DNA from 4 places in the Lelliottia sp. RD5 genome. Region 2 is predicted to be linked to each of the others. Evidence: predicted binding sites of a transcription regulator. Region 2 holds the regulator's gene; each other region holds the start of a gene.

Region 1 (8,167 bases), 650 kb from region 2:
TGTGGAGGATTGGCGTGGTTTGCGGGTTCTCGCCTTCTGTTTGCGCCAGAGGACGGTGCACCTCAATGTAGTGCCTGCCATCCGGTTCTACCGAGAACTTCACAGGTTCATTGATGATCTGCACGCGCGTCCCCACGCGGGCCTGCGCAAACAGCGCTTTGATATCCGGGGCGTTCATTCGCATGCACCCGGAACTGACACGCAGCCCGACGCTATCGGGAGCGCTGGTGCCGTGGATAAGATATTCCCCATTACCTATCCCCAGACGCAACGCAAAGCGCCCTAACGGGTTATTAGGCCCTGCTGGTACTACCGGCGGCAGTTTGATGCCCTGAGCCAGTGAGCGCGCTCTGATGCCCGCTGTAGGCGTCCAGGTTGGATTAGGGATCTTCTGGCTTACCCGCGTGGTGCTGACCGGCGTCTCCAGTCCTAATTGCCCTATCCCTAACGGATAGACCTGGACGATATTTTCACCCGGCGGGAAATAATAGAGCCGCAGTTCGGCCAGGTTCACCACAATGCCTTCTCGCGGCGTATCAGGGAGCAGCATTTGCGACGGGATCGTAATCACCGTGCCGGGCGCAGGATAGACCGGTGCAATCGTATTATTGGTTTCGAGGATCAGTTGCGCCGCCGTATTAAATCGTCGGGCAATAGCCTGCAAATTTTTATCCCCTTCCTGAATGGAATAGGTTTGATTTTGACCGATAAGACGGCTTCCCGCAGGCGGCAACGGGTAATCCATCGCGCTGGCAGAATGCAGGCCACCGAAAGAGCTAATCAGTAAAAGAGTAATAAGAGACGCGCGCTTCATGCTGAGATTCCTTATTCACTGACAGGACGCCAGAAAGCTGAAAAACCCGCGAGATGGGAACCACCTCGCGAAACATGAATGAATGCTGTTTTGTTAGTTTAGCTAATGTTGGCGGCTTTGGAGCGGATTGCGCGGATCATCGCTTCCAGCCCCTGAGATCGGGAGGGGGTTAAATGCTGTGCCAGCGCCATTTTTTCGAACCACGAGCGAATGTCGAAGGCGACAATATCCTGCGCGGACATCTGGTGATACAGAATGAAAACGACGGCCACCAGGCCTTTGACAATCGCCGCATCACTATCACCCTGTAACTCAATCACGCCATCATCGTTCTGGCGCATCACAATCCACACCTGACTCTGGCAGCCCTGAATAATATTCTCCGGGCTATGTGCCTCTTCGCTGAGAACCGGCAGTCGCTGCCCCAGCTCAATGATGTACAGGTACTTTTCTTCCCAGTTGGCGCAACGGGTAAAGTTACGCAACAGTTTATCTCTGTCCGGCAACGCGGCCATCTCTTGCCTCTCTCTTATCCCAGGAGGTGATGGATGCGTTTCAGCCCCGTCACCAGCCTGTCGACCTCTTCCGTCGTGTTATACATCACCAGCGACGCGCGGCACATTGCCGGCACCTGGTAAAACGCCATCAGCGGCATTGCGCAGTGGTGACCCGTGCGGACCGCCACGCCATAGTTATCCAGGAAACTGCCCACATCGTAGGCGTGATGTTTGCCCAGATTAAAGGCAATAACGCCTTTACGCGAGTCAGGACCATACAGGGTCAAATCCGGCACGCTGGCCAGTTCCGCGAGCGCATAGCGCATCAGAGACGCTTCGTACTCTGCGATAGCATCCAGCCCGATCGTCGAAACGTAGTCGATTGCCGCACCCAGCCCAATGATCCCGCCGGTATTCGGCGTACCCGCTTCAAACCGCCACGGGGCTTTGGCGTACGTCGTCCCCTGCGTCAGGCTGACGGTCGCGATCATCGATCCGCCCCCTTCCCACGGCGGCATCGCCTGCAAAATAGCGTCTTTCACATACAGCACACCGATACCGGTAGGGCCATAGAGTTTGTGGCCGGAAAACACGTAAAAATCACAGTCCAGCACCTGCACGTCAACGGTGTGATGCATAACGGCCTGCGCACCATCCACCAGCACTTTTGCGCCAGCCTGATGCGCTTTCGCAATGATTTCAGCGACCGGATTCTCCGTGCCCAGCACGTTAGAGATCTGCGTCATCGCCACCAGTCGCGTACGCGCATCGAGCAGCGCGTCGAGCTGCTCCAGCTGCAACGTGCCGTCCACATTGAGTGGGATGACGCGCAGCTGCGCACCTACACGCTCGCAGAGCATCTGCCACGGCACGATATTGGCGTGGTGCTCCATCTGGGTGATCACAATATTATCGCCCGCCTGCACTTGGGCATTGCCCCAGCTATTGGCGACCAGGTTAATCCCTTCGGTCGTGCCGCGCACAAACACCAGCTCTTCCGGCGAACGGGCATTGAGGAATGTCGCCACCTGCGTGCGGACAGTTTCCATACGCTGCGTGGCTTCCGCGCTCAGGGTATGGATCCCGCGATGCACGGCCGCATAGCCGTGGCGGTAAAATTCCATCTCGGCGTCAATCACCTGATTCGGCTTTTGCGCACTGGCTGCGCTGTCAAGATAGGCAAGCGGCAAACCGTTGACTTCACGGGTCAGGACAGGGAAATCCGCCCGCACTTTCTCTACCGGGAAACTCATGCTTTGCCTCCAGGCAAACGCTGACCAATGCGCGCCAGCACCTGCTGTTTGAGTACTTCGTCGCCGAGTGCTTCCGTCAGTTCCGCAGCAAACGCGTAGATGATCATTTTCTGCGCGGCCTGTTTGTCAATCCCACGCGAACGGAGATAGAACATCTGTTCGTCGTCGATACGACCGACCGTCGCGCCATGGCTGCATTTCACGTCATCGGCGTAAATTTCCAGCTGCGGCTTGGTATCCACCTCAGACAAACGCCCCAGCAGCAAATTGTTGTTGGTCATCTGCCCGTCGGTTTTGATAGCGTGTTGCGCAACATTGATCATGCCGTTAAACACCGCACGCCCCTTATCGTTGACGATAATTTTGTGCATCTGACGGCTATTGCAGTAGCCCTTATTATGCTCAACCCAGGTGCGCGTATCGCACACTTCAGATTTCACCGGCATCGCCAGGCTGTTAATGCGCAGTGTGGTATTTTCGCCGTTGAGCTGGGTACTGGTGTTATGGCGCAGCACCGAACCGCCGAGCAGGAAGCTGTGGCTAAACGCCGCCGCATCGGCTGCCATAAAGAGATCGTTATGGGCAAAATGGTGACACGTCGGGTTTTCGAACGCCAGCTTGATGTGATGCAGTTGCGCATTCGCCGCGACGTTCATCGTCACGCGCGCGCCGGTGAAATGCGCAGTCTCGTTCAGGCTGACGTAATGCTCAAGAATGGTCGCATCGGCCCCTTCGGCCAGTTCAACATGGTGACGATAATGCGCGGTGTTGACCTCGTCGCCCTCAAGACCCTGCGTGATATGCAGCAGCAGCAACGGTTTTGCCGGACGCTGATTACGCTTAACGCGAATGTGCGTCACGCTCGGAGAAAGGCTTTCGGTCAGATGCAGAAACACGTCCGGCTGCACTGGCGCGGGCAAGGCCTGACGATTGTCGTTAATCTCAACGTCAAAACCGCTGCCTTCGGTGCTATCGCTAAGTGACGGGTTATAGCACCCGTCGACAAACACCAGGCGCACGGCGTCAATATTCAGCGCCAGCGCATCGCGCTGAGCCGGGCTAACGTCCGCCAGCCGCGTCACAAACTGGCTGTTCAGCAAGCCGTCCAGCGGGGTGTATTTCCAGTTCTCATGCTTACGCGTCGGCAGGCCCAGCCGCAGCATGTGTTGCAGATGCTGCTGCGCGTATTCCGAACGCGTTTTGCCCTGCGCTTCAAACAGGCGATGCCACTGCTGCAGCGCGTTACTGCTGTTCGGTAAGCCAGCCATAGCCCTGCTCCTCCAGTTGTTTGACCAGCGTAAAATCACCCGATTTCACAATACGGCCCTGGTACAGCACGTGGACGTGATCCGGTTTGATATAGTCCAGAATGCGCTGGTAGTGGGTGACGATAATGAACGAACGTTTTCCATCACGCAGGGAGTTCACGCCATCAGCGACAATTTTCAGCGCATCAATGTCCAGCCCGGAGTCGGTTTCATCCAGAATGCACAGCTCAGGTTCAAGCACCGCCATCTGCAGAATGTCGTTACGCTTTTTCTCACCGCCGGAGAACCCCACGTTCACCGAGCGGGTCAGCAAATCTTCCGGCATTTTCAGCAGTTTGATCTTCTCTTCCATCAGATCCTGAAAATCAAAACGATCCAGTTCTTCTTGACCGCGGTATTTCCGCACCGCATTCAGAGACGTTTGCAGGAAGAACTGGTTGCTGACGCCCGGGATTTCGACCGGGTACTGAAAAGCCATGAAAATGCCTTCGCCCGCGCGGTCTTCCGGTGACAGTTCCAGCAAGTCTTTGCCTTTGAATTCAACCGTTCCGCCGACGACTTCATAGTCTTCACGTCCGGCAAGCGTAGCCGACAGCGTGCTTTTACCAGAACCATTCGGGCCCATAATGGCGTGCACTTCGCCCGGACGAACCTCGATGTTCAGCCCGCGCAGGATCGCTTTATCTTCCACACTGACCTGTAAATCTTTAATGCTTAACATGTGCTTTCCTTAATCCTTAACCGACGCTGTGTTCGAGGCTAATTGCCAACAGTTTTTGTGCTTCAACGGCGAATTCCAGCGGCAGTTCAGAGAACACGTCTTTGCAGAAGCCGTTCACGATCATCGAAATGGCATCTTCTTCGCTGATCCCGCGCTGCAGACAGTAAAACAGCTGATCTTCACCGATGCGTGAAGTGGTGGCTTCATGTTCAAGCTGAGCCGTATTGTTACGGCACTCCACATACGGGAAGGTGTGCGCGCCGCAGTCGGTGCCAATCAGCATCGAGTCGCATTGGGTAAAGTTGCGTGCGTTGGTGGCCGTCGGCATGATTTTCACCAGGCCGCGATAGCTGTTCTGGCTGTGTCCGGCGGAGATCCCTTTCGAAATAATCGTCGATTTGGTGTTTTTACCGATGTGAATCATTTTGGTGCCGGTATCGGCCTGCTGATGCCCGCTGGTCAGCGCTACGGAGTAGAACTCACCGATGGAGTTATCCCCGCGCAAAATGCAGCTCGGGTATTTCCAGGTGATGGCTGAGCCGGTTTCTGACTGTGTCCAGGACATTTTGCTGTTTTCACCTTCGCACAGCGCGCGTTTGGTGACGAAATTCAAAATCCCGCCCGTATTGCCATCGCCCGGGAACCAGTTCTGCACGGTGGAATATTTCACTTCCGCATCTTTATGGATAATCACTTCCACCACGGCTGCGTGCAGCTGGTAGCTGTCGCGCACGGGCGCAGAACACCCTTCGATATAACTGACGTAGCTGCCTTCGTCGGCCACCAGAATGGTGCGCTCGAACTGTCCGGTTTTTTCAGCGTTGATACGGAAATAGGTCGACAGTTCCATCGGGCAACGCACGCCTTTCGGGATGTAAATAAAGGTCCCGTCAGAGGCCACGGCGGCATTGAGTGCAGCAAAGAAATTATCGTTACTCGGCACAACGGTGCCGATGTACTTTTTCACCAGATCCGGATGATCGTGGATCGCTTCGCCGAATGAACAGAAGATAATGCCCTGCTCCGCCAGCTTGCCGCGATAGGTCGTGGCGACGGAAACGGAGTCAAAAATGGCATCGACCGCCACTTCGCGTCCTTCACGGACCGGCACGCCGAGCTGTTCAAACGCCTCTTCCACCTCTTTACTCAGATAACTATTTTCCCCGGTCTGCTGCACAGCGCCAGGCTGTGAGGCACAGGTATCGTCACAGCTACCGCAGGACGGCGCGGAGTAATAGCTGTAATCCTGATAGTTCAGATGTTTATAGTGCGCCTTCAGCCAGTGCGGCTCTTCCATCTCCAACCATGCGCGAAATGCGCTCAGGCGAAATTCGAGCATCCATTCTGGCTCGTTACGCTTTGCCGAGATTGCCCGCACGACATCTTCGTTAATGCCTTTTGCGAGCTCATCAGTTTGTAGCTGGGTGAAGAACCCCTCTTTGTAATTGAGGTGCCCGCCGCTCCAGGTGTTGACATCGTCAGTTGCTTCAGTATTACGAGACATAGTACCGCCTATACCCCAAAGCTTTCGCCGCAGCCGCATTCGTTCTGGGCTTTCGGGTTATTAAATTTGAATAACTGGTTTAAACCTTCGCGCACGAAATCGACTTCTGTTCCATCGATAAACGGCATGGCCTGGAGGGCGACAAACAGCTTCGCGCCGTCCGTTTCAAAGATCAGATCGTCTTTCTCAGGCTCGGTGACCGTATCCAGCACGTAGCCAAAGCCCGCACAGCCGGTCTGTTTCACGCCTAAACGCAAACCCACTATTTCCGGTTTTTTATCGATTAATTCGTGAATCTGCGCCGCCGCAGTCGGCGTGAGAGTCAATCCACGCCAGGCGAAATCAGCAGGGTTAAAGGTTTCTGAATGCAGTTCCATAGGTCCACCTCGTCTATTGAGCCACTACGGGCATAACACCATGTTAGTGATAACGATTATCACTTCAACCCCCTGACAGCAGGGGCTTTCGGCTTAATCGCCCTTTTTGGCTACTTTACTTAAGCATAGACCCTGCCACGGCTGGCAGGAGCGTTGGATAAAATAATGCAATACATTGATAAATAATGGATTATAAAAAGCTAATCGCTGCAACGGGTTACCCTGTTAAAGATGTATAGATAATGCCTATTTTTAAAATAGACAGAGCAGAATTTCCAGGAAAATACTGAAACAGGGTGAAAATGGCGCGTCGAGCGGGCGATTTGGCCGTCAGGCGCTAGACTTTAGGAGACACCAAAAGGAGATTACTATGTCATCACATGATTTTGAGAATGAAGCCGATCGCCTGGCGAATAAAGCCTTTAACAAAGCTGACGAACTTGCTGGAGAAGCGCAATCCCAGTTTGGCGCTGCGGTTGACTCTCCGAAACATCAGCTTAAAGGCGCAGCACGAAAATATGCCGCCAAAGCGTCGGATGTGGCAGATGATGTGTCTGAAAGAGTGCGTGATAATCCGCTTACTGGATTGATGGCCGCAGGTGCCATTGGCCTCATTATTGGCCTGTTGATGGGTCGTAAATAACACTTTCACTCTGGCCCGCAAGGGCCTTTTTTACAATCCCGCTTCGTGGAACGACACCGAAAACCCCTGCTCTCGCCAGTGATCCAGCTGTTCCTGCTGACGTGGTGTAGCGGTTTTACCCGTCCAGACAAAGATTTTTTGCCCCGGGAAAAGCTCCGGGCGTGGGGAATCGATCGGCTCTGCTAACACGTCAATATGCCAGCCTTTATGGGAAAGCCGGGCAGCTTCAAGCCACAGGCGCGTGCGGTCTTCGCACTCCCATCCCATTAACAGCGCGTCTTTGCCTGGTTTTTTGCGCGACTCTACAAGAGAAGCCGCCGCAACCTCAATGAGCACGCCGTCTAGCAGACTTGCCATATGGCGAACCGTGTTTTGATCGAGACTCATGCGTTGGCGGACCGGGACAAGAATATGATCGATGAGGGCTTCAACGGAATGCTCACGGCGGAAGTCAGCAAGTTTGGCGCGCAGTTTTGCCGGGCTGGCGTAGCGCAAGACCAGCATCATCTCTTCCTGATATGCCGTCCAGCTACTCTCCGTGACCAGTTCCTGCGTGCCCAAAAGGGCTTTCACCTTGCCCACCGAAACGCCGCTCTTCATAAGACGTTTAATTTCTTCGATGCGCAGAATGTCTTCTTCATCGAACTGGCGATGGCCGCCTTCGCTGCGCTGCGGTTTCAACAAACCATAGCGACGCTGCCATGCACGCAGCGTAACTGGGTTGATTCCGCATCGTTCGGCGACTTCGCCGATACTGTAATAGGCCATTAGCTCCCTCACGCTCAATACTTCCATACTAAAACTAACTAACCTTATCAGATTGTACAAACGAAATGTATAACTAAGAACCCGGATGACAGCAAGTATTAGTCTTACAAACCCGGATTAGGTTTATGCATTGTTGTACAAACTTTACGGCATGTATCGCTTAGCATGAGGGAGATTTACGGCAACGTTAGAAATCGACTTTCTTTTCAGGCCAGGCAATCGGCGGAATGCCCCCCAGTTTTGGGCTGGCAAAAAGATGCCCCTGAAACTCAGAAATGCCCGCCGATTCAAGCCACATCCACTCTTCCGCTTTTTCAACGCC
Region 2 (8,167 bases):
CCGGCAAGGCTTACCAGTTTGAGCGTGAAGGCTACTTCTGTCTCGACAGCCGTTATGCAACCGCTACCAAACTGGTCTTTAACCGTACGGTCGGTCTGCGTGACACCTGGGCGAAAGCTGGCGAGTAATCCAGGTCAATGAGAGACAAACGCCGCATATTGCGGCGTTTTTTTTGCTTGTCGATCAGGCTGTTAGTATTTCATCGAAAAAAAAGATGCCTAAAAATAAGGTCAATGAGCTGCTACTTATTTTATTAAATAAAATTTGATGCGTATGAGAAGAGTAGAATAAAACGGTGTAATCGCTATCAATAATTATTAGTGATTGAATTTAGTTGATTTTTTAATGACAAAACCCTTCCTGATGTATATGTTACAAATCACTACCAATTATGTGCACTTCGTCATAATCCTGCATTTTGCCCACTGAAAAGCATTGATAATTCGCGTCGCGAAAAATAGTCTACAGACGGTAGTTAATTCGAGGGTATTTATAACTACCCCTGACCGTTTGGTCTTTTTAGATTTTTCGCCGTTTAAGGCGCTTTAATTCGTCAAAGAGGAACAACTATGCGTACGTTCAGTGGCAAACGTAGTGCGCTGGCGCTGGCTATTGCCGGTGTGACAGCAATGTCTGGCTTTATCGCTTCTCCGCAGGCTCAGGCAGCAGGCTTTATCGATGATTCCACGCTCACGGGCGGTATCTATTACTGGCAGCGTGAACGTGACCGTAAAGACGTCACCGAAGACAAATACAAAACCAACCTGTCCCATTCCACCTGGAACGCCAATCTTGATTTCCAGTCTGGTTACGCTGCGGACATGTTCGGGCTGGATATTGCGGCGTTTACTGCCATCGAGATGGCGGAAAATGGCGACAGCGCCCACCCGAACGAAATTGCGTTCTCCTCCAGTAACAAAGCCTACAAAGAAGACTGGTCGGGTGATAAGAGTGGAATCAGCCTCTACAAAGCGGCCGCTAAATTCAAATACGGTCCGGTTTGGGCACGCGGTGGCTATATTCAGCCAACCGGTCAGACGCTGTTAGCCCCACACTGGAGCTTTATGCCAGGGACGTATCAGGGCGCTGAAGCCGGAGCAAACTTTGACTATGGCGATGCGGGCGCGTTGAGTTTCTCCTATATGTGGACCAACGAATATAAAGCGCCATGGCACCTTGAGATGGACAAGTTCTACCAGAATGACAAGAAAACCAAAGTCGAGTATCTCCACTCGTTAGGGGCGAAATATGACTTTAAAAACGATTTAGTGCTGGAAGCGGCGTTTGGTCAGGCAGAAGGATACGTGGATCAGTACTTCGCCAAAGCCAGCTATAAATTCGATATCGTTGGCGGCCCGCTGTCGACCAGTTATCAGTTCTACGGTACGCGTGACAAAGTCAGCGATGGCGGTGTGAACGATCTGTATGACGGCACGGCATGGCTTCAGGCGCTGACCTTTGGCTACAAAATCGGGCAGGTTGATTTACGCCTGGAAGGGACATACGTGAAGGCCGAAGGTCAGCAGGGCTACTTCCTGCAGCGTATGACGCCGACCTACGCATCTTCAAATGGTCGCCTGGATATCTGGTGGGATAACCGTTCGGATTTCAACGCCGATGGCGAGAAAGCCGTATTCTTCGGTGCCATGTATGACCTGAAAAACTGGAATCTGCCGGGCTGGGCAGTTGGCGCATCTTACGCGTATGCATGGGACGCAAAACCTGCGGATATGGCGACGCCGGACGCTTACTACGATCCGAACTATCGCCTGAAAGAATCCTCATACAGCCTCGATGCCATCTACACCCTTCAGGACGGTCGCGCGAAGGGCACGATGTTTAAACTGCACTTCACTCAATACGACAACCATTCCGACATTCCAAGCTACTCGGGCGGTTACGGCAACATCTTCCAGGACGAGCGTGACGTGAAATTCATGGTCATCGCACCCTTCACCATTTTCTGATGAACACGCCGGCGGGATGATTCCCCCATCCCGCCGGAATGGAGACTGATATGTTGAAAAAATGTGTTATCGTCGCGATGCTTGCATCGGGACTGGTCGCCTGCGCACAGCCGCAAGCACCAAAAGAAGACTCACGACTGAAAGAGGCCTACAGCGCCTGTATTAACACCGCCGAAGGATCGCCAGAAAAAATTGAAGCCTGCCAGAGCGTGCTGAATGTGCTGAAAAAAGAGAAAGCGCACGAGCAGTTTGCGACGCAGGAAAATGTGCGGGTGCTGGATTACCAGGCCTGTATTCAGGCGCGTCAAACCGGCAATGATCAGGAAGTGGCAAAGCGTTGTGACAAGATCTGGCAGGAGATTCGCAGCAATAACACTAAGTAATTCTCTTTTGCCACGCCCGGTTGTGCGCCATCCTGATGCGAGTTGGATGGCGCACAACCGGGTTTTTTATTTTTAGCAGGTCTAGCAGGCAAAAAAAAGCCAACCGTCAGGTTGGCTCAGAGTATGCAAGACGATTATTTGGTGTCGTGCGCGTGATCGTTTTCGCGGCAATCGCCTTCAGCACAGTGACCGTAGAGGTACAGGCTGTGGTTGGTCAGACGGATACCATGACGAGTGGCAATCTCACGCTGACGAGATTCGATAGATTCATCGCTAAATTCAATCACCTTGCCGCAATCCAGGCAGATGAGGTGATCGTGGTGATGCTGTTGTGTCAGTTCGAAAACGGATTTACCGCCTTCAAAATTATGACGGGTGACAATCCCGGCGTCATCAAATTGGTTCAGAACGCGATAAACGGTCGCCAGGCCAATCTCTTCGCCCATGTCGATCAGACGTTTATACAAGTCTTCCGCACTGACATGGTGATTGTCCGGCCCTTGCAGTACTTCCAGAATTTTTAAACGAGGAAGCGTAACTTTCAGGCCAGCCTTCTTTAATGCGGTATTGTTGTCAGTCATGCGGAATCTGTCCTGTTGCTAAACGATTCACTTCTAAAGAAGAAGTGACAGAAAATGCACTTGGGATAATGCGTTTCATTATAGAACTGCCATGCCTAAATGAAAACTGCAAGTCTCAAGCAAAGTATGCTTATAAAAACGTGGTATCGCCAACAAAGTTGAGCGAAGGCATCCACTTTAACCTGGGATATTGTACAGGTATGAAAGCAAAAGTTAAAAATTTGTAGCAATTATTTTAATTGGAATTACCTATCAATGCGGCGCAACAGTTTTGCAGCGCCGCACGATCAATCAGGCATTCAGGATATCGTCGAGGTGAAGTTCTTCGCGGATCTGCTTAACCCATTTGTCTACGCGTTCTGCGGTGAGTTCTGGTTGACGGTCTTCGTCAATCGCCAGGCCCACAAAATGATCGTCATCCGCAAGGCCTTTAGACGCTTCAAAGTGATAACCCGCCGTTGGCCAATGACCGACAATCGCCGCGCCGCGCGGTTCGATGATGTCGCGAATGGTGCCCAGCGCATCACAGAAGTACTCTGCGTAATCTTCCTGGTCACCGCAACCGAACAGCGCGACCAGCTTACCGTTAAAGTCGACTTCTTCCAGCGTTGGGAAGAAATCGTCCCAGTCACACTGTGCTTCGCCGTAGTACCAGGTTGGAATGCCCAGCAGCAGAATATCGTAACCTTCGAGATCTTCTTTACTGCTCTTCGCAATGTCATGGACGTCGGCAACGTCTTTACCTAGCTGTTTTTGAATGTTTTTTGCGATGTTTTCGGTATTACCGGTATCGCTGCCGAAGAAAATGCCGATGATTGCCATGAGTAAAATAACCTCTTGAAACTTAATGGTATGGTGGCACAAATTGTCCACGGATAAGGGCAATCATAGCAGAACAGAGAAGTCAGCGGAAACAGCTATCACGCGGGACTGCACTCTGTGCTACATGAAAGTGGGGTAAGGGCGATTTTTCAGACTTTTACTGTGAATGGCGCAATGCCTGCAGTTGCAGCATAAGCATCTCTTCGATCAGCTCGCTGCGGCTGATTTCACGGGCCTCAGCCAGTTCGCTTAGGGCGTCGACTGCGTCCGCATTGAGTTTTAACTCGACGCGTTTAAGCCCACGACTTTTGTCGCGTTTAAGCTGGTTTCGCTTATTGATGCGCAACTGTTCATCGCGCGAAAGCGGATTGGTTTTAGGTCGTCCCGGTCGACGTTCAGTCGCGAACAGATCTAATGTCGTACGGTCCGTTTGTTCTTTGGCCATGATTCAGAGACTTCGGGGAAAACGAGCGGCCCTGCTATTGCCGGGGCGATGAGCGCGACATCATACATTACTGATATCAGCACGCCAACGACTGGAGGCCAACAGGTGTCCAGTCGCTGACATTTTAATCAAATCGCGTTCTCAGAGAGATAACGGCGGATGGCGCGCAGCACCGCGTCCGGTTTTTCGGCGTGAACCCAGTGGCCTGCACCGGCAATCACATGCGCACGCGCCTGCGGGAATTGCGCCAGCAGCGTATCGCGATAGGCTTCTGTGACATACGGTGAATTGCCGCCGCGAATAAAGAGCGTAGGGGCCTGCCAGGCTGGAATTGGCTGCCAGCCAACAATGTTATCGTATTGATCCCACAGAACCGGGACGTTAAACCGCCACGCGCCCTCGACGAACGACTTCAGCAGAAACTGCACCACGCCTTCTTCATCTAAATGCTCGCGCATAATCGCCGCAGCCTGCTGACGGGTTTTCGCATTGGCTTCAGTGACGGCATTGATCGCCGCAAAAATTTCGTCGTGGCGACGCACATCGTAATCCACAGGTGCCACATCAATCACCACCAGCTGGTTAATACGCTCTGGCGCAATCGCCGTCAGGGCCATCACCGCTTTACCGCCCATTGAATGGCCAATCAGCGTCGCTTTTTCGATGTTATTCGCATCGAGCGTATCCAGCAGATCCTGGGCCATCGCCGCATACGTCATCTCTGGATCGCGCGGTGAAACCCCATGGTTGCGCATATCGACCTGCAGAATATTGTGATCGGTAACCAGATCGCGCGCGAGCACGCCCAAATTATCGAGGCTGCCAAAAAGCCCGTGAACCAGTACGATGGGAGAATTATTGTTCGGCGATTGTGCAGATTGCGCTCGGCTATTCAATTTCATGGCAAAGTTCTTTTTTTACGTATGTCAGGTTAGGGTATTATGTTGACCATTCTGCCGCCCGGCTGCAAGGATCCAGTTTATTCTGACTTTTGCCGCCACCCTGGCTTGACCCTATCCGCGGTTGGGATTAGCCCCTATAATCCCAACGACTTGTATTCAGATAAGATATTGCACTGGATTAAGATGAAAACAATCGAAGTTGATGATGAGCTCTATGCGTATATTGCCAGCCACACGCGACATATTGGCGAGAGTGCGTCCGACATTTTACGTCGCATGCTGAAATTTTCTGCCGCTTCACAGCCTGCAACTCCGGTTTCGAAAGAGGTTCGCGCGTCAAACGTCGTGGCGGAAGCTAAAACCGTTGCGCCGGTTAAAGACAAAGTGCGTGCTGTGCGTGAACTGCTGCTCTCCGACGAATATGCAGAGCAAAAGAAAGCGGTTAACCGTTTTCTGCTGGTGCTGACTACACTTTATTCACTGGATAACAAAGCGTTTGCAGAGGCGACCGAGTCGCTTCACGGCCGTACGCGCGTGTACTTCGCGGCGGATGAGCAGACGCTGATTCAAAACGGTAACCAAACCAAACCAAAACAGGTTCCGGGTACCCCTTATTGGGTCATCACCAATACCAACACCGGACGCAAATGCAGCATGGTCGAACACATCATGCAATCAATGCAATTCCCGGCGGAATTGATTGAAAAGGTTTGCGGTACAATTTAACCCTTGCATAAGAAGGACCAGGCAATGGCAAATCACGAACGCGCGGGTCAGCCTGCGCAACAAAGCGATTTGATTAACGTCGCTCAGCTTACCGCTCAGTACTATGTATTGAAGCCGGAAGTGGGCAACGCAGAACACGCAGTGAAGTTTGGTACGTCTGGCCACCGCGGCGGCGCGGCGCGCCACAGCTTTAACGAACCGCATATTCTGGCCATTGCTCAGGCCATCGCTGAAGAACGCGCCAAAAATGGTATTACCGGTCCGTGCTTCGTCGGTAAAGATACTCATGCGCTGTCCGAACCGGCCTTCATCTCCGTACTGGAAGTGCTGGCAGCGAATGGTGTGGATGTCGTTATCCAGGAAGACAACGGCTATACGCCAACGCCTGCGGTCTCGAATGCTATTCTGGTGCACAACAAAAAAGGCGGCGCGCAGGCGGACGGTATCGTTATCACGCCATCGCACAATCCACCGGATGATGGCGGTATCAAATACAACCCACCTAACGGCGGCCCGGCTGATACCAACGTCACCAAAGTGGTGGAAGACCGTGCGAACGCGCTGCTGGCGGATGGTCTGAAAGGTGTTAAACGTATTTCTCTGGATGCCGCGATGGCTTCTGGTCACGTGAAAGAGATCGATCTGGTTCAGCCGTTTATCGAAGGGCTGGCGGATATCGTGGATATCGCAGCGATTCAGAAAGCCGGTTTAAAACTGGGCGTGGATCCGCTTGGTGGCTCCGGTATTGAATACTGGAAACGCATCGCGGAGTTCTACAAGCTGGATCTGACCATTGTGAACGATCAGGTCGATCAGACGTTCCGCTTTATGCATCTGGATAAAGACGGCGCAATCCGTATGGACTGCTCGTCAGAGTGCGCGATGGCCGGCCTGCTGGCGCTGCGCGACAAATTCGATCTGGCGTTTGCCAACGACCCGGATTATGACCGTCACGGTATCGTCACCCCTGCGGGCCTGATGAATCCAAACCACTATCTGGCGGTGGCGATTAACTATCTGTTCCAGCATCGCCCTCAGTGGGGTAAAGAGGTAGCGGTAGGTAAAACGCTGGTGTCATCTGCGATGATTGACCGCGTGGTGAACGATCTGGGCCGACGGCTTGTGGAAGTGCCGGTAGGTTTCAAATGGTTCGTTGACGGTCTGCATGACGGCAGCTTCGGTTTTGGCGGCGAAGAGAGCGCGGGCGCTTCCTTCCTGCGTTTCGACGGCACACCGTGGTCGACCGATAAAGACGGGATCATCATGTGCCTGCTGGCGGCGGAAATCACGGCCGTCACCGGTAAAAATCCGCAGGAACATTACAATGAGCTGGCTGCGCGGTTTGGTGCGCCGAGCTACAACCGTATTCAGGCGAGTGCAACCTCGGCTCAGAAAGCGGCGTTGTCTAAGCTCTCTCCAGAGATGGTGAGCGCGAGCACGCTGGCGGGTGACCCGATCACCGCACGTTTGACGGCGGCGCCAGGTAACGGTGCGTCCATCGGCGGTCTGAAAGTGATGACTGAAAACGGCTGGTTCGCAGCGCGTCCGTCCGGTACGGAAGATGCGTACAAAATCTATTGCGAAAGCTTCCTCGGCGACGAACACCGTCAGCTGATTGAGAAAGAAGCGGTAGAGATTGTCAGCGAAGTGCTGAAAAACGCGTAAATGTGTTTGAGCGGGTGGGGCTGAAGCTCTCACCTCAACCTTCTTCCACGGAAGAGGGGAAAACAACGGCAACCGCAGGGTTGCCGTTTTACGTTTACCTCAGCTGTGCTTATTTTTCAGTTCAAAACGCGGTGACACCAGACCGTACAGCGTCCAGCCCATAAACGTCACCATCGCGCCATACAGCATCGCTTCCTGGCCGGAAGAGTACAGCGCATAGAAGCTGTAAATCGCCCCGACCAGCGCCACAAAATTGGCCACTTTCGCTTTGCCTGGTTCGACATTTGCCATTTTCTGAATGATCACCAGCGCTGCCATCGACAAGATATATGGAATGATATTCGTCACGACGGCCAGATTGACCAACACATTGAATTGAGTGCTCAGGGACGGACTAATAGTCATCAGCGACAAACCGCTCTGGAAAATGACAATCGCCAGCATCCCCTGAATCGGCGCTTCTGACTTGCTCACACGCGAGAAGATTTTTGGGAAATAACCGGAATCCGCAGAAGATTTAAATACCTGCGCAATCGTGAACTGCCAGCCGAGCAGTGAACCGCAGCAGGACATCACCATCAGCCCCATGATCACTTTCCCGACTTCCGGCGTAAACATCTGCGCAAAAGCCAGACCAAACGGCGCGGTAGAGTTTGCCAGATCCATATTCGGCACA
Region 3 (8,167 bases), on a different contig from region 2:
TTCCGTTTGGATCAGGTGCAGAACTTCTATCCGTCGCCGCTCGCCAACTCCACGACCATGTATTACACCGGCAAGAACCCGCTGAGTAAGATTGGTTATAAGAGTGAAGATGTGGTGGTGCCGAAGGGCGATAAACAGCGCCGTCTGCATAAAGCGCTGCTGCGTTATCACGATCCGGCAAACTGGCCGTTAATCCGTCAGGCGCTGGAAGATATGGGCAAAAAGCATTTGATTGGTTCACGCCGCGATTGTCTGGTGCCTGCGCCAACGCTGGATGAAATGCGCGAAGCACGTCGTCAGAATCGTCACACGCGCCCGGCGCTCACCAAGCATACGCCGATTGTGCATCAGCGTTCGAATGGTGCGGCGGGTACGAAGAAAAGTGTGAAACGTAAAAACGGGTGAGTGCGGTGTGTTGCCCTCACCCTAACCCTCTCCCACTGGGAGAGGGAACCGTTCAAGTTTTCCCCTCACCTGTGGGCTTACCTTTCTCTCTCGCGTGTAGGGAGAGGGAACCGTCCATGTTTTTCCTTCGCCTATGGGCTCGCTTTTCTCCCTCTCCCTGTGGGAGAGGGCCGGGGTGAGGGCAACAGCGTACTAGAACTTAACCACCAAACTGATCCGGATCGGGGCCTAGCCGTTTACCCTGGTCCAGTTTTGCGATCTCGCCCAGCTCATCTTTATCCAGACGGAAATCCCATACGTCAAAGTTCTCGGCAATGCGCGACGGCGTGACCGATTTCGGGATCACCACCAGGCCGCTATCCAGATGCCAGCGAATGACAATCTGCGCCACGGTTTTGCCGTACTTCTCGGCCAGTTCACGAATGATTTTTTGATCGAAAACGCCTTCGCCACCCTGTGCCAGCGGGCTCCAGGATTCGGTCTGGATCTTGTGCGTGGCGTTCCATGCGTGAAGCTGGCGCTGCTGCATCAGCGGGTGAAGCTCGATCTGGTTGATTACCGGCGCAACGCCCGTTTCATCGATCAGCCGTTGCAGATGATGCACCTGGAAATTACATACCCCGATACTCTTCACCAGCCCTGCCTGCTGTAGCGCGATCATGCCTTTCCAGGCGTCAACGTAATGATCGATCGCGGGAACCGGCCAGTGCATCAGATACAGATCGACGAAATCCAGCTGGAGCTTATCCAGACTTTCCTGAAGGGCGTCATGCGGTCGTTTTTGGTCGTCATTCCACAGTTTGGTGGTGATGAATAACTCATCGCGCGGGACACCGGCGCTGGCAAGCGCTGTTCCTACGCCGTCTTCATTTTTGTATGCGGCGGCGGTATCGATGGACCGATAGCCGACTTCCAGTGCTTTGTGAATGGCGGACACGACCTCGTCGTTACCGGCTTTCCATACGCCTAGCCCTAACTGGGGCATTACGTTGCCGTCCTGAAGCTTGATTACGGTTTGGTTTGCCATTTTTCCTCCTCCATTTGCTCATTTCCGGGGGAGCCCCCGGAAATGTGGTGTGCATTAAGTCTGGACGAAAAGTCAAAAAACGAAAGGCAAGATGCTAAAACGCTTAGCGTGCCGCTTCGTAAATGCGACGGCTCACGTCCAGGGTAATGTCTTGATGTTCACCCAGTTGGGTCATGCCGTGCTCGGATAGTTTAGCCAGCAGAGCCGGGATAGAGCTGCCGTCGAGGCCGTAGCCGGAGAGGCGAGTTGGCACGCCCATTTGCTCGAAGAAATTGCGCGTCGCTTCGATTGCCGCATCGATGCGCTCGTCGTCAGAACCCTCGGTGATATTCCAGACGCGCTCGGCGTATTGCAGCAGTTTGGCGCGTTTGGTATCACGTTTTTCATTCCACAGCGCAGGCAGAACTACCGCCAGCGTTTGTGCGTGATCCAGGCCGTGCATCGCAGTCAGCTCATGTCCCAGCATATGCGTTGCCCAGTCCTGCGGCACGCCTGCACCGATCAGGCCGTTCAGCGCCTGCGTCGCTGCCCACATTACGTTGGCACGCACATCGTAGTTTTCTGGCTCTTGCAGCGCTTTTGGACCGTCTTCGATCAGCGTCAGCAGAATACCTTCGGCAAAACGATCCTGAATTTTGCCATTCACCGGATAAGTCACGTACTGCTCAACCGTGTGAACGAAGGCATCCACCACGCCGTTAGCAACCTGACGCGGCGGCAACGTGTAGGTGTAAACCGGATCCAGAATGGCAAACACCGGCTGAACGTGGTCGTTCATAAAGGCCTGTTTATCACCCGTGGTTTTACGGGAAATCACCGCACCTTTGTTGGATTCCGAGCCGGTTGCAGGCAGCGTCAGCACAGAACCCATCGGGATCGCGCTGGTGATCTTGCTTCCGCCGGTTTGCAGGATTTCCCACGGATCCACGCCATCGGCGTAATGCGCGGCTGCGGCGATAAATTTGGTGCCGTCGAGGACGGAACCGCCGCCCACAGCCAGCAGGAAGGTGATGTTCTCTTCACGGGCGATCTTGACTGCGTTCATCAGCGTTTCGTAAGACGGGTTTGGCTCGATGCCGCCGAACTCACGCACATCCACGCCTTCCAGGGCGCTGTAAACCTGATCCAGCACGCCGGTCTTTTTGACGCTACCGCCACCGTACGTGATCAGCACGCGAGCGCCTTCAGGAATTTGATCGCGCAGATCGGCGATAGCATTTTTGCCAAACAGAATGCGGGTGGGGGTATGCAGATTAAAGTTGTTCATTGCTCGTTCCCTTATGTGGGTGAAAAATCGTGGCGGCGCAGAGGGCTACCTGATGGTGATCATTGTGGCCATCGGACGCTATCCTCTCAATGCACATTTCTGCCGTTGTCTTGCCCATTTCTACAGATGGCTGGAGAAAATGCGAAAAAGTGCGCACACTGTCATCCATGGAAACCGTAGGGGGAGCAAGTACAGATGAACCGCGAAGAGATTTGCCAGCAATTGACTGAGAAAATTAACAATTTGAAAGATAAAGAAAATAATCTCAACGATGTGCTGCCAGATATTCGTCTGTTATACGGTACACAGCCCGGAACGCGTACGCCGGTGATGTATCAGCCTGGCATCGTTTTTCTCTTTTCGGGCCATAAAATTGGTTATATCAACGAACGTGTGTTCCGCTACGACACCAATGAATATTTGCTCCTGACAGTACCTTTACCCTTCGAATGTGAAACCTTCGCGACAGAAGCGGTTCCGCTGGCGGGTATCCGGGTCAATGTCGATATTCTTCAGCTCCAGGAGCTATTGATGGATATCGGTGAAGATGAGCTTTTCCAGCCTGCGATGGCGGCGAGCGGCATCAACTCCGCTACGCTCTCCGAGGAGATTTTATGCGCTATTGAGCGCTTACTGGATGTGATGGAAAGGCCGCTGGATGCGCGAATTCTCGGCAAGCAAATTGTACGCGAGATTCTTTATCATGTGCTGATGGGGCCGGGAGGCGGGGCGCTGCTGGCGCTGGTGAGCCGCCAGACGCATTTCAGCCTGATCAGTCGCGTACTGAAACGTATCGAAAGCCAGTACACCGAAAACCTGAGTGTGGATGAGCTAGCGTCAGAAGCGAATATGAGTATTTCGGCGTTCCATCATAATTTTAAATCGGTCACCAGCACGTCGCCACTGCAGTATCTGAAAAGCTATCGTCTGCACAAAGCCCGCATGCTGATGATTCATGACGGCATGAAGGCCAGCGCCGCGGCAATGCGCGTGGGTTATGAGAGCGCCTCGCAGTTTAGTCGTGAGTTCAAACGTTATTTCGGCGTGACGCCAGGGGAAGATGCGGCGCGTATCAGGATGATGCAGGGAGTGTGAGATTTGCCCTCTCGGCAGAGAGGGCATTCGATCAGGCGTTACAGTATTTCTTTTTAATGACCACCGCGATGGTGCCCACTAGTCCTGCCACTAACAGGAACATCGGCAGAATCATCAGGAACGTCATCACCTGATCTTCGTGACGCTTCACAAACGGGATCATACTGATGGCGTAACCCAGTGACGTCACCACGCCGACCCACAGCAGTGCGCTCAGCCAGTTGAAGAACTGGAAACGACGGTTCGACAGGCCAGAGATCCCCGCCATGGTAGGCAGCAATGTGCGAACAAAGGCCAGAAAACGCCCCGCTAACAGTGCCAGTAAACCATGACGATCGAACATACAGGTCGCCCGCTCATGATATTTAACGGGCAGTTGCGACAGCCAGCTTTTCACCACGCGGGTGTTACCAAGCCATCGACCCTGTAAATAACTCAACCAGCAGCCCAGGCTCGCAGCTGAAGTCAGAATGACAACGGTAGGGGCGAAGTCCATAACGCCTTTACCGATTAACGCACCTGCCAGTAACAGCAGGCTATCCCCTGGAAGGAACGATGCGGGAAGCAGACCGTTTTCCAGAAACAGCGTTGCGAACATGACAAAATAAACAACACCCACAACGTGTGGATCCGCCAGCGCAGCAAAATCGTGTTGCCAGAGCGCAGCGATAATATCTTGAATGACAGCCATGGACTTTCCTGTGGAACAACTTATATGCGGCTATTGTACTCCTCATTTTACCCGCTGGCGTTGATCGCTGACGCAACAAATGCAGACTTTTCTACTCTTGGCGTAGATAAAACGGTTCGGGAGTACAGTTTAAGCCTGCACATTACACGATACGCTCAAAACCTGCCGATAAATCCGCAATCAGATCGTCAACATTTTCTAAACCGATATGCAGTCGGATCAGCGTACCGGTAAAGTCCACTTCGCCGCCGGGACGTAATTCGGCAATCTGTTCTGGCTGGTTCGGCAGAATCAGCGATTCAAACCCGCCCCAGGAATAGGCCATGCTGAACAGCGTGAAGTTATCCAGATAGGTTGCCAGCTCGTCGTTGCTCAGACGTTTATTGAGCACAAATGAGAACAAGCCGCTGCTGCCCGTAAAGTCACGCTGCCAGAACGCATGGCCTTTACTGCCCGGCAGCGCCGGATGATTAACGCGAGCCACCTGGGGATGTTGCGCCAGCCACTCGGCCACTTTCAGACTGCTTTCATGATGCTGACGCAAGCGTACACCGAGCGTGCGCAATCCGCGGCTGGTCATATACGCGGTATCGGCATCCACCATTTGTCCCATCAGATAGGCATTTTCACGCAGTTGCTCCCAACAGCGGGCGTTGGACACCGCCGTGCCGATCATGCCATCAGAGTGGCCGATCAGGTATTTTGTGGCGGCCTGAATGGAGATGTCGATGTCGAAATCCAGCGCTTTGAACAACACACCTGCCGCCCAGGTGTTATCGATCATAATGATGGCGTCGGGTGCGACGCGACGCACGGCACGAACGATCGCCGGAACATCATGCACTTCCATGGTGATGGAGCCGGGCGATTCCAGGAACACAATTCGCGTATTCGGTTGGATAAGCTCCGCAATCCCTTCACCAATCAAAGGATCGAACCAGCCGGTCGTGACGCCCAGTTTAGTCAGGATTTTGGTACAGAAATCCTGGCTGGGTTCGTAGGCGGTGTTAGTCATCAGGATATGATCGCCCTGTTCGACAAACGCCAGAATAGTGTTTGCGACAGCCGCCGCACCGCAGGGGAACAACGCACAGCCTGCGCCGCCTTCCAGTTCGCACATCGCATCCTGCAGCGAAAAATGGGTCAGCGTGCCGCGGCGACCGTAAAACAGTTCGCCTTTCGCGCGGTTGCGGGTAGCGTGCTTTTTGGCCTCGACGGTTTCAAAAACCAGCGAGGAGGCGCGCTGGATAACGCTATTTACCGAACCCTGAGTATACTTTTTACTCCGTCCAGCCTGGACAAGCGTGGTATCAAGATGTTTCTCTGCCATGTTCGCTAAACCTGTTTTATACGTCTGGACGTCCAGACTACCATGAATGGAAAACTCTGCACCCGGATGCTTAGCGAATAAGCACAATATTTTCTAAAAAATAAGCATAAGAAATTTTTACTGTGTAAGCGCAAGGAAAATGAGCGGAAATTACGGCAGTATGTAAATACTAATGAGAACCACTATCAATTCGATGTGGTTTTGATATTATTATGCTCAGAAAATGTGATTTGCGTCCTGGAGATACAGAGTGGGTAATAATTTGATGCAGACGGATCTCTCCGTTTGGGGCATGTACCAACATGCTGACATCGTGGTTAAGATTGTGATGATCGGCCTGATTCTGGCGTCCGTGATCACCTGGGCTATTTTCTTCAGCAAAAGCGTTGAGCTGATCTCCCAAAAGCGTCGCCTGAAGCGCGAACAACAGCAGTTGGCTGAGGCACGCTCTCTGGATCAGGCAAATGACATGACGTCGGCGTTCCATGCGAAAAGCCTGACCTCTATTTTAGTGAACGAAGCGCAGAACGAGCTGGAACTTTCCGCAGGCAGTGAAGATAACGAAGGCATTAAAGAGCGTACCGGCTTCCGTCTGGAGCGTCGCGTTGCTGCCGTAGGTCGTCACATGGGTCGCGGTAACGGTTATCTGGCGACTATCGGTGCGATTTCCCCGTTCGTTGGTCTGTTTGGTACGGTTTGGGGCATCATGAACAGCTTCATCGGTATCGCCCAGACCCAAACCACCAACCTGGCCGTTGTGGCGCCAGGCATCGCAGAAGCATTGTTGGCAACGGCTATCGGTCTGATTGCAGCAATTCCTGCGGTTGTCATCTATAACGTCTTTGCCCGTATGATTGGCAGCTTCAAAGCGACGTTGGGCGATGTTGCCGCGCAGGTTCTGCTCCTGCAAAGCCGCGATCTTGACCTCAGCGCCAGCAACGTTAAGCCGGTTCATTCTGCTTCGAAACTGCGTTTAGGTTAATCAATTATGGCAATGCGTCTTAATGAAAATCTGGACGATAATGGCGAAATGCATGAAATCAACGTGACGCCGTTTATCGACGTAATGTTGGTTCTGCTGATTATCTTCATGGTCGCCGCGCCTTTGGCGACGGTCGATGTGAAGGTCAATCTGCCTGCGTCCTCGAGCCAGCCGCAGCCGCGTCCGGAAAAACCGATTTATCTCTCAGTGAAAGCGGATAAATCGATGTTCCTGGGCAACGATCCGGTGACTGATGACTCTGTCATTCCCGCGCTCGATGCCATGACGCAAGGAAAGAAAGACACCACGGTCTTCTTCCGGGCTGACAAAACCGTCGACTACGAAACCATGATGAAAGTGATGGACACGCTGCACCAGGCGGGTTATCTCAAAATAGGTTTAGTTGGCGAAGAGACGGTCAAAGCGAAATAAAAAAAAGCTGGCGAAAGCCAGCTTTTTTGTGTCCAGAACCTGATTATCCCAGGTGTTCCCCACCGCATACGCCATGCACTTCGGCCGTGACGTAGCTCGATTCCTGACTCGCCAGATAGACATACACCGCCGCCAGTTCCGCCGGTTGACCCGCGCGCTTCATTGGCGTCTGCTGACCAAACTGCGGAATTTTTTCCTGCGTCTGACCGCCAGATATTTGCAGCGCCGTCCAGATTGGGCCCGGTGCGACCACATTTACCCGTATGCCTTTCTCCGCAACCTGTTTTGCCAGCCCACGGCTGTAGTTGAGGATCGCGGCTTTGGTTGAAGCATAATCCAGCAGATGTGGACTGGGCTGATAAGCCTGAATCGACGACGTCGTCACAATGCTGGAACCGGCTGGCAGGAGTGGGATCGCCTCCTGAGTTATCCAGAAAAGCGCCAGCACGTTCACCGCGTACGTCTCTTTAAATTGTTCCGTGGTGAGGTCGGCAATGTTTTCAACAGCGGTCTGCTTACCCGCGACCAGCGCCAGCGTATCCAGCCCTCCCAGCGCATCATGTGCGGTATGCACCAATGACCGGGCAAAAGATTCATCGCTTAAATCGCCTGGAATCAGCACCGCTTTACGGCCGGCTTCTTCAATGAGCTGTTTGACCTGCTGAGCATCTTCTTCTTCAGCGGGCAGATAGTTAATCGCCACGTCAGCACCTTCACGTGCGTAAGCAATCGCTGCTGCGCGTCCGATACCGGAGTCACCCCCCGTGACCAGCGCTTTGCGCCCGCTCAGCCTGCCGCTGCCCTTGTACGTCTTCTCACCGCAGTCAGGGACGGGCGTCATCTTCGATTGCACGCCGGGAGCAGGTTGTTTCTGTTTAGGGAAGTCACCGGTGTAATACTGAGTGGTTGGATCCTGGAATTTTGTCTGGTGATTTGCC
Region 4 (8,167 bases), 1.3 Mb from region 2:
GATACCAGGCGGTAAACCCGATAAGCAACAGCGTGGAGGGGATGAGGCCGAGGGTTTGCCAGAAAATCAGCGTTGAAAACCAACCGCCGTAAACCCCCGTAATCACCATCCAGGTCGGGAATTCACTGCGCCACAGCCAGCCTTGCGAGAGACGCCGTATCAATGCGCGCTGCTCTTCATGTAAATAGTAAGACGATCCTTTACCCATCTGTCCCAGCGCCATTTCCGCAGTCTTTGTTTAATTCATGAAGATCTGAGATCACGCCGGAAATGACAAAGAATTTAAATGGCTAATCTTTGCCAAAATGTCGCAAGGAAAGACGTGACAGGAAACGTTAACGGCGGGATCGTCGTATTCCTGGAACTGGGCGCGCTGATTATCGTCGCCATTGCGAGGCAGCACGCGGTTCACGCCCAAAAAGTACAGCCCGCCGTGTGAACTAAACGCCCCTTTACGGGGCGTTTTCTCATTCCGCCGTCACCGGTTTGACCCGAACGCCTGCCAGCACAATCACCATGGCGGAGACCAGCAGCAGGCCGCTGCCGGCAAATACGCCGCTGGCCCCGTTGAGGTCAAATATCGCACCACCGCCTGCCGCGCCAGCACCAATCGCAAACTGAATGGAGGCGACCAGCAACCCGCCCGCGCTTTCGGCTTCGTCCGGCACGGTCGTGGCAAGCCAGGTCGACCAGCCAACGGGCACCAGCCCAAACGCAAATCCCCACAGCGCCACCAGCAGACCGTCCAGCATCGCCAGATGGCCAAACGCCACCAACATCAATGCCAGGATGCCCATCACGAAAGGAACCAGCGCCAGCGTCAGGCGCAAATTCCGCGCAAGCAACATCCCGGCAATGGACGTGCCGACAAAATTCGCCAGCCCGAAGCCAAGCAGGATCAGGGAGATGGTCTCTACGCTGGCCTGTCCAACGGTTTCGAGGAACGGACGCAGATAGGTGAAGAAGGCAAAATGTCCGCTGAAAATCAGCACCGTCGCCAGTAAACCGCCAATCATCCCCGGACGGCGCAGCACGCGCAGAAGCGTCGCCAGGCTGCCGCTACTCTCCGGCTTCATTGACGGCAGCACCCAGAGCTGCCAGAGCAGCGCTACAATGCTCGGCACAATGCAGAGGATAAAGACGTTGCGCCAGCCAATCAGGCTACCGAGATAGCTACCGAGCGGTGCGGCAACCACGGTGGCGACCGACACGCTGGAGAAGATCACCGCCAGCGCTTTTGGCACTTTATCCGCAGGCACCAGCCGCATCGCCGTCGCCGTCGACATCGCCCAGAAACCGCCAATGGCAATCCCCAGCAGTAAACGACCAAACAGCAACACGTTGAGCGTGGGCGCAAATGCCACCAGCAGACTGGAGATAATTTGCAGCACCGAGAAAAACATCAGTACCCAGCGACGATCGATATTTTTCGTCGCTGGCGTTATCAGCAAACCGGTGACCAGCGCAACCAGCGCCGTTGCCGTGACCGCCTGCCCGGCCATGCCTTCGGTCACCCCCAGACTTGCCGCCATCGGTGTTAATAAACTGGCGGGTAAAAACTCGGCCGTAATCAGGCCAAATACCCCCAGTCCCAGTGAATAGACGGCTCGCCAGGCGGGTTTTGCGGGCACGATTGCCTCACTCGCCGCGATACATGAACTCATCGGTTGCTCTCCCGTTAAAATAATGTGACAACTGTCACGAATCATAGGGCGTTCCCCACGGACGATCTATGACATATAATCTCCACTTATTGATTATTCGTCCGGAGTTGTCTCCATGACCGTTCAGCCACCCGATATGATCAGCGAGCTTTTGCGCGGAATGCGGCTTTCAGGCGTGAAATATCGTCGCATCGAAACCACCTCGCCCTTTGGCGTGTCGTTTGCCTATGTGGCCGGCAAAGCGCAGTTTCATTTCGTGAGTCAGGGTACAGCGCTGCTGCGCATGGAGAGCGGCGCGCGCTTTACCCTGAACAGTGGCGATGCGCTGTTTATCCCGAACGGTAACGCGCACGCCCTGCTTTCTGATGAAAACGCCACTGTGATCCCGGTTTCCGCCTATCCCAGTGAATCGATTTGCAACTCTGTCTGTGCCATCACCTGCGAGCCATGCCCTCAGAGTGATAAGACAGTGATATTCAGCGGGTGTATGGACTTTGAGCTAGGCGGGATGCAGCCGCTGATCAAAGCGATGCCAGAAGTGATGATGGTGAGTCGCCTGATGTCGACGTGGCCCGAGATCCATCCGTTGCTGGCGGCAATGGAACGCGAATCCATGACGCGCCAGGTGGGGTTTGCCGGAATTCTGGCGCGTCTGGCTGATGTGGTCGCCGCACTCATCGTGCGTGGCTGGGTTGAAGCGGGTTGCGGCAAAGCCACCGGCTGGGTACAGGTTTTGCGCGATCCGCGCCTCAGCCGCGCGATTTATGCCATGCACCAGCAGCCTGGTGTCAACTGGAGCGTGGCGGAGCTGGCAAAAGAAGCCGGCACGTCGCGATCCGTTTTTGCCGAGCGCTTTTTGTCGGCCACCGGTACGACACCGGCAAAATACTTAAGCGAGCTGCGGATGCGGCTGGCGATTCAGTACATTCGTCATGAGCATCAGCCCATTGAAACCGTTGCGCTGCGCCTGGGCTATGGTTCACTTGCGGCGTTCAGCCGGGCGTTTAAACGCATTGTCGGTCAGGCGCCCGGTGCCTTACGGGAAACCACCCCGATTGCAGAGGAGATCTAAACAGTAAATCGTCTGGTTCTGCCTAAAGTGGGATGTTCAACACGCGAAGCCGGCGATATTCGTCTAAGGTTTTCAGGTGATTGACGACAGCGGTCACGCTGCTCGCAAATAAAAAGGAGAAGAATCGATGACGATAATTGATCTGCGCCGTCCTGCGGCTTTAACGCTGGCGCTGCGCGTCGCATTGGGAGGCGCACTGCTCGCCGTGTCTGCGTTCGGCCATGCCGAAGAGGCACAATCCACGCAAAAGCAGTCGCCGGATATTCTGCTCGGCCCCCTGTTTGTTGACGTGCAGACCGCAAAATTATTCCCTGATCAAAAAACCTTTGCCGACGCGGTACCAAAAAGCGATCCCCTGATGATCCTGGCGGATTACCGCATGCAGCATAAACAGTCCAGCTTTGACCTGCGACACTTTGTCGAGATGAACTTCAGCCTGCCGGGCGAAGGGGAAAAATATGTTCCTCCCGCCGGGCAGAACTTACGGGAACATATTGACGGTTTATGGCCGGTGCTGACGCGCACCACTGATAAGGCCAGCAAATGGGATTCACTGCTTCCGTTGCCTAAACCCTATGTCGTGCCGGGCGGGCGTTTCCGAGAGGTCTATTACTGGGACAGCTACTTCACCATGCTGGGCCTGGCCGAGAGCGGCCACTGGGACAAAATCAGCGATATGGTGGCGAACTTTGCCTACGAACTCGACGCCTGGGGCCATATCCCCAACGGTAACCGCAGCTATTATCTGAGCCGCTCCCAACCGCCGTTCTTCTCCCTGATGGTTGAGCTGCTGGCGACGCATGATAAAGAGGCACTGAAAACCTATCGTCCGCAGATGGAAAAAGAGTACGCCTATTGGATGGAAGGCGCAGAGAGCTTACAGCCGGGGCAGGCGAATAAACGTGTGGTGAAACTGGATGATGGTTCGATTCTGAACCGCTATTGGGATGACCGCGATACGCCCCGCCCTGAATCCTGGCTTGATGACGTGACCACCGCTAAAAATAACCCGAACCGTCCGGCGACGGAGATCTATCGCGATCTGCGATCTGCGGCGGCGTCTGGCTGGGACTTTAGCTCCCGCTGGATGGACGATCCGCAAAAGCTCGGGACGATCCGTACCACCAGTATTGTGCCCGTCGACCTGAACGCCCTGATGTTCAAGATGGAAAAACTGCTGGCAAAAGCGAGCCAGGAATCGGGCGATGCTGCCGCGGCCAGCAAGTATGAAAACCTGGCGACGTCTCGTCAAAAAGCCATGGAAAACCATCTGTGGAATGACAAAGAGGGCTGGTACGCCGATTACGATCTGAAGAGCAAAAAGGTGCGTAATCAGCTGACTGCCGCCGCACTGTTCCCGCTGTATGTAAACGCGGCGTCACAGGATCGCGCCGCGAAAGTCGCCAGCGCGACGGCCTCGCGTCTGCTTAAACCGGGGGGAATTTCGACCACCACCGTCAATAGCGGCCAGCAGTGGGACGCGCCAAACGGCTGGGCACCTTTACAATGGGTTGCCGCTGAAGGGCTGCAAAACTACGGTCATGAAAAAGTGGCGATGGATGTCACCTGGCGCTTCCTGACCAACGTTCAGCACACCTACGATCGCGAGCAAAAACTGGTCGAGAAATATGACGTTTCTACCACCGGAACGGGCGGCGGCGGAGGCGAGTATCCATTGCAGGATGGATTCGGCTGGACCAACGGCGTGACGTTAAAAATGCTGGATCTCGTGTGTCCGAAAGAGAAACCGTGCGACAGCGTACCGGCTTCACAGCCGGCGGCGAACGAGGATGTTGCTCCGCAATCGTCAACGCAGAAGAGTGTGGCGCAGTAGCCAGAACGTTATTTTATGGCTTACATCCTATAAGTGGATAGCAACAAAACGGCAACCTCAGTTGCCGTTTTACTTTTTAGCCCTACCCTGAACTTAATCAGAAACTGTAGCTTGCCCCGACCTGATAAGTACGGTCGCGCCCAATCCAGCAGTTTGTGGCGTCATAACAGGTAAGGGTTTCTTTATTGGTGATGTTCTGCGCACTGGCCTTAATGGTCAGCCCTTCAAGAGAAGGCATAATTTCACCCATACGATAAGACGCCGCCAGATCGTACTGAGTTGTTCCGCCCAGTTTGCCCTGGTCGTTAGTCGGCGCAATCTCCATTGGCCCGGTGTAACGCGCACCGGCGCCGAGATTCAATCCTTTGACCGGCGTGCTGTCGAAGGTGTAATCCCCCCAAAGCGTAAAGGCATTCTCCGGCACCTGCGTCGGTCGTTTGCCCTGATACTTATCATCTTCGGTATTGATGGCGTGGGTATACGCGTAGTTGCCGATCAAGGTCAGATTATCGGTTGGACGGCTGACGACGGACAACTCTGCCCCTTTCGACTCTACTTCGCCCGTCTGACGATAGTTCAGGAAACCGGGATCGGTGGTCACTACATTTTTCTGGCGAATATTGAACACTGACGCTGTCAGCGTAGTGGCATACTCTTCCAGCAGGTATTTGACCCCGCCTTCCATCTGTTTGCTGGTGGTGGGTTTGACGTCTTTCGCCATTAACGTGCCCTGCGGCGAAACCGGTGCAAAGCCCTCTGAGTAACTGATAAACGGTGAAATTCCGTTTTCAAAAGCGTACAGCGCACCCAGTCGCTTGGTCACGCGATCCTGCGATACCCACGCCTTGTCGCCATTTTGCAGATAGTTGGTGGTAACCGAACGGTAATCGTCGTAACGCACGCTGCCGAGCAGATTGAGGCCGCCAAACTCCACCTGATCCTGCAGGTAGTAACCGTTTTGCTGATAGCTCAGGCGGTTTTTCTGCGCGGTATACAGGCCCAATGCGCTTTCGCTGATTTGCGTGTAATCCGGGTCACGCATATCAATGCCAGGCGTTGCCGATGCGTAGCGATAATGGAAATGGGAATTCAGTTTTTGATAATCAAAGCCCGCCAGCAAGTGATGCTTCCATTCACCAAGGGTCACGGTTTTAGTCACCTGGTTATCAATGTTAATGCTGTGCAGATCTTCATCTGTGGTGTACGCAAAGCGGTTGAGCTGGTAAACCTCGCTGCCCGCGCCCGTTGAATAGACGCTGCGCTGATGGGTGTCGACGTCAAAATAGCGCGCTTTTTGGTTGAAGCCCCAGCCGCTGTCAAATTCATGTTCAAAGCTGTAACCCAGCATCCACTGACGCTGTTTGAAGCCGCTCCACTCATCGCCCGCGTAGTCGCGTCGGCCAGCATATTTCGACCGCAAATAGGACAGCGGCAAAGGGTTAGATGGCGAAAGACTCGGGGTATTTTGCGCCAGCGCGTCAAGGGTGAGACGCGTTTTGCTATCAGGCTGCCAGGTGACAGAAGGCGCAACCAGATAGTTTTCCGTGCGCGTGGTATGTGGCTGATCGTCACCTTCGGTCGCTTTACCCAGCAGGCGGTAATTCCAGTCGCTGTCGGCGATTTGCCCTGTGGAATCCAGATAGCCCTCTTTCAGATTGCGTGTGCCGGTATTAACGCCCACTTCCGTGTGCTGTTCTTTTTGCGGCTTTTTGCCCTGAATATTCACCAGCCCGCCGGGGGAACCGCCGCCGTACAAGGCAGACGCGGGCCCTTTGAGAATATCCACGCTCTCGATTAACAGGGGATCGATCCGCGCTTTGGTATTCCCGGTGACGTTATAGGGCAGTTGAAGACCGTTGTAATACTCTTGCTCCACGGTGAAGCCGCGAATTTTGTATTCGCTCATATACGAGGTATTGCCACGCACTTCGGTGGACACGCCCGGCGCGTAGCGCAGAATTTCATTGACCGAGTTTGCGTGGCGCTGTTCGATCTCCGTGGCCGATATCGTGTTTATCACCTGCGGGGTTTTACTTTCAGCCACGGCGGATTTTGTGGCGCTGTTGGTCCATCCGGGCAGCGCGCTGTTTTGCTCCGTCCCGCTGACCACGATGGTGGTTTCCTGAGCAAACGCGGGCGTGCGCAACGCCAGCGTGACCGCGCCTGCCAACGCACATATCGCAAAATGTGAGGTTTTCATATTGTCGTCTTATTATTAGAAATGGCTAGAAACGACAATTATTCTCATTTCGATTTACAAAGCAATATCAAGACCAAAAAAAACGGCCCTCACATGAGAGCCGTTGATGTTTGCTTACGCACGCCTGAGTAGACGGAATATTGCCAACACGACAATGGCACCCACGACAGCCACCAGGAAACTGTGCAAGTTGAAGCCACTTACGCTACCGCCAACGCCAAACATCGTCGCCAGCCAGCCTCCCACTACCGCACCAATCACACCCAGTACACAGGTCAGAATAAAGCCGCCGCCATCACGTCCAGGCATGATGAATTTTGCGATAATACCGGCAATCAGACCAAACACAATCCACGCGATGATACCCATACGATGCCCTCTTGCAGATTAAATGCATGCGCTGAAACCTTCCGCGCAAGTGACTTAAGTATAGGACAGCGCGCGAAAACCATTCTTTGTCACCGACTTAATTACGTCTCATTTTTAAAAAAATTCACCGGTTTGTATTAAGTTCTTTCGTTTACTGCCGATACTTCATCGACAGTCTGTCAGACAACCGAGGAGCCATTCGGCGTGAGTAATTACAGTGAGCAGTTCCTGAAGCAAAATCCGCTGGCTGTATTAGGGGTATTACGCGACCTGCATAAGGGCGAAGTTCCTTTGCGTATCAGTTGGTCTACAAATCAGTTTATCAGCAAGATCCTTGAAGCCACCCCTGAGCGACTGGTCATCGACCTCGGTAGTCAGGAATATGAAAACCGGGCGGCGTTGCGCGCGCAAAATCTCTCCGTGATGGCGGAAACGAAAGGCGCGAAAGTCGAATTTGTCCTGCCGCAATTGATTCATGGCGACTATCAGGGTCTGCCTGCTTTTTTTGCGCCGTTACCCAACAGCGTGTGGTTTGTTCAGCGCCGTGAGTATTTTCGTATCAACGCCCCGCTGCATCCGTCCTATTTTTGTAAAGCCAAAATGCCGGATAAAAAAGAGATCCGCTTTCGCCTGTTTGACCTTTCGTTAGGCGGCATGGGCGCATTAATGGATACGGCAAGGCCGGAAGGTTTGGTCGAAGGGATGCGTTTTTCGCAGATTGAGCTGGATATGGGCGGCTGGGGACGGTTTTACTTTGACGCGCAGTTGATAGCCATTAGCGAACGCAAAGTCGTGGACAGCAAAAACGAAACCATTACTACGCCACGTCTGAGCTTCCGCTTTCTGAATGTCGGCCCGGGCGCCGAGCGCGAACTCCAGCGTATTATTTTCTCACTGGAGCGAGAAGCGCGGGAACGCGCGAATAAAGTGATTTGATACGTGCCGGACAGCAACGTGCTACCCGGCAACGGCATTACATGGCGTCCATAGCTTTCTGAACTTTCCAGATATAGCGTGGGGCCTGTGGT

What was found. The regulator Fur, encoded in region 2, represses iron uptake genes when iron is present. The targets are predictions, from matches to a motif close to ATAATAATGAGAACNACTATCAA.
Region 1: a site for Fur is predicted at 6,475-6,497, ahead of sufA (Fe-S cluster assembly scaffold SufA). Genes of this name have one in related genera too.
Region 3: a site for Fur is predicted at 5,982-6,004, ahead of exbB (tol-pal system-associated acyl-CoA thioesterase). Genes of this name have one in related genera too.
Region 4: a site for Fur is predicted at 6,802-6,824, ahead of AC0LWE_RS00925 (TonB-dependent siderophore receptor). Genes of this name have one in related genera too.

Annotation. Positions count from the first base shown of each region.
Region 1 is NZ_JBVYHQ010000001.1:820,618-828,784, forward strand. Features, by position in the region: gene ldtE (L,D-transpeptidase LdtE) at 1-814, opposite strand, end outside; gene sufE (cysteine desulfuration protein SufE) at 913-1,329, opposite strand; gene sufS (cysteine desulfurase SufS) at 1,344-2,564, opposite strand; gene sufD (Fe-S cluster assembly protein SufD) at 2,561-3,832, opposite strand; gene sufC (Fe-S cluster assembly ATPase SufC) at 3,807-4,553, opposite strand; gene sufB (Fe-S cluster assembly protein SufB) at 4,570-6,057, opposite strand; gene sufA (Fe-S cluster assembly scaffold SufA) at 6,066-6,434, opposite strand; gene AC0LWE_RS04145 (ElaB/YgaM/YqjD family protein) at 6,805-7,077, shown strand; gene AC0LWE_RS04150 (MerR family transcriptional regulator) at 7,108-7,845, opposite strand; gene AC0LWE_RS04155 (diguanylate phosphodiesterase) at 8,033-8,167, opposite strand, start outside.
Region 2 is NZ_JBVYHQ010000001.1:1,469,361-1,477,527, reverse strand. Features, by position in the region: gene glnS (glutamine--tRNA ligase) at 1-128, shown strand, start outside; gene chiP (chitoporin ChiP) at 570-1,967, shown strand; gene chiQ (ChiQ/YbfN family lipoprotein) at 2,021-2,350, shown strand; gene fur (ferric iron uptake transcriptional regulator) at 2,485-2,931, opposite strand; gene fldA (flavodoxin FldA) at 3,223-3,753, opposite strand; gene ybfE (LexA regulated protein) at 3,911-4,198, opposite strand; gene ybfF (esterase) at 4,327-5,100, opposite strand; gene seqA (replication initiation negative regulator SeqA) at 5,284-5,826, shown strand; gene pgm (phosphoglucomutase (alpha-D-glucose-1,6-bisphosphate-dependent)) at 5,851-7,491, shown strand; gene potE (putrescine-ornithine antiporter) at 7,591-8,167, opposite strand, start outside.
Region 3 is NZ_JBVYHQ010000002.1:270,666-278,832, forward strand. Features, by position in the region: gene AC0LWE_RS09045 (YgiQ family radical SAM protein) at 1-405, shown strand, start outside; gene dkgA (2,5-didehydrogluconate reductase DkgA) at 605-1,432, opposite strand; gene yqhD (alcohol dehydrogenase) at 1,536-2,699, opposite strand; gene AC0LWE_RS09060 (AraC family transcriptional regulator) at 2,895-3,794, shown strand; gene yghB (DedA family general envelope maintenance protein YghB) at 3,826-4,485, opposite strand; gene metC (cystathionine beta-lyase) at 4,628-5,815, opposite strand; gene exbB (tol-pal system-associated acyl-CoA thioesterase) at 6,066-6,797, shown strand; gene exbD (TonB system transport protein ExbD) at 6,804-7,229, shown strand; gene AC0LWE_RS09085 (SDR family oxidoreductase) at 7,273-8,167, opposite strand, start outside.
Region 4 is NZ_JBVYHQ010000001.1:168,843-177,009, reverse strand. Features, by position in the region: gene AC0LWE_RS00945 (fatty acid desaturase) at 1-208, opposite strand, end outside; gene AC0LWE_RS00940 (MFS transporter) at 468-1,664, opposite strand; gene AC0LWE_RS00935 (AraC family transcriptional regulator) at 1,780-2,736, shown strand; gene AC0LWE_RS00930 (alpha,alpha-trehalase) at 2,864-4,570, shown strand; gene AC0LWE_RS00925 (TonB-dependent siderophore receptor) at 4,668-6,770, opposite strand; gene AC0LWE_RS00920 (GlsB/YeaQ/YmgE family stress response membrane protein) at 6,885-7,139, opposite strand; gene ycgR (flagellar brake protein YcgR) at 7,344-8,075, shown strand; gene emtA (membrane-bound lytic murein transglycosylase EmtA) at 8,113-8,167, opposite strand, start outside.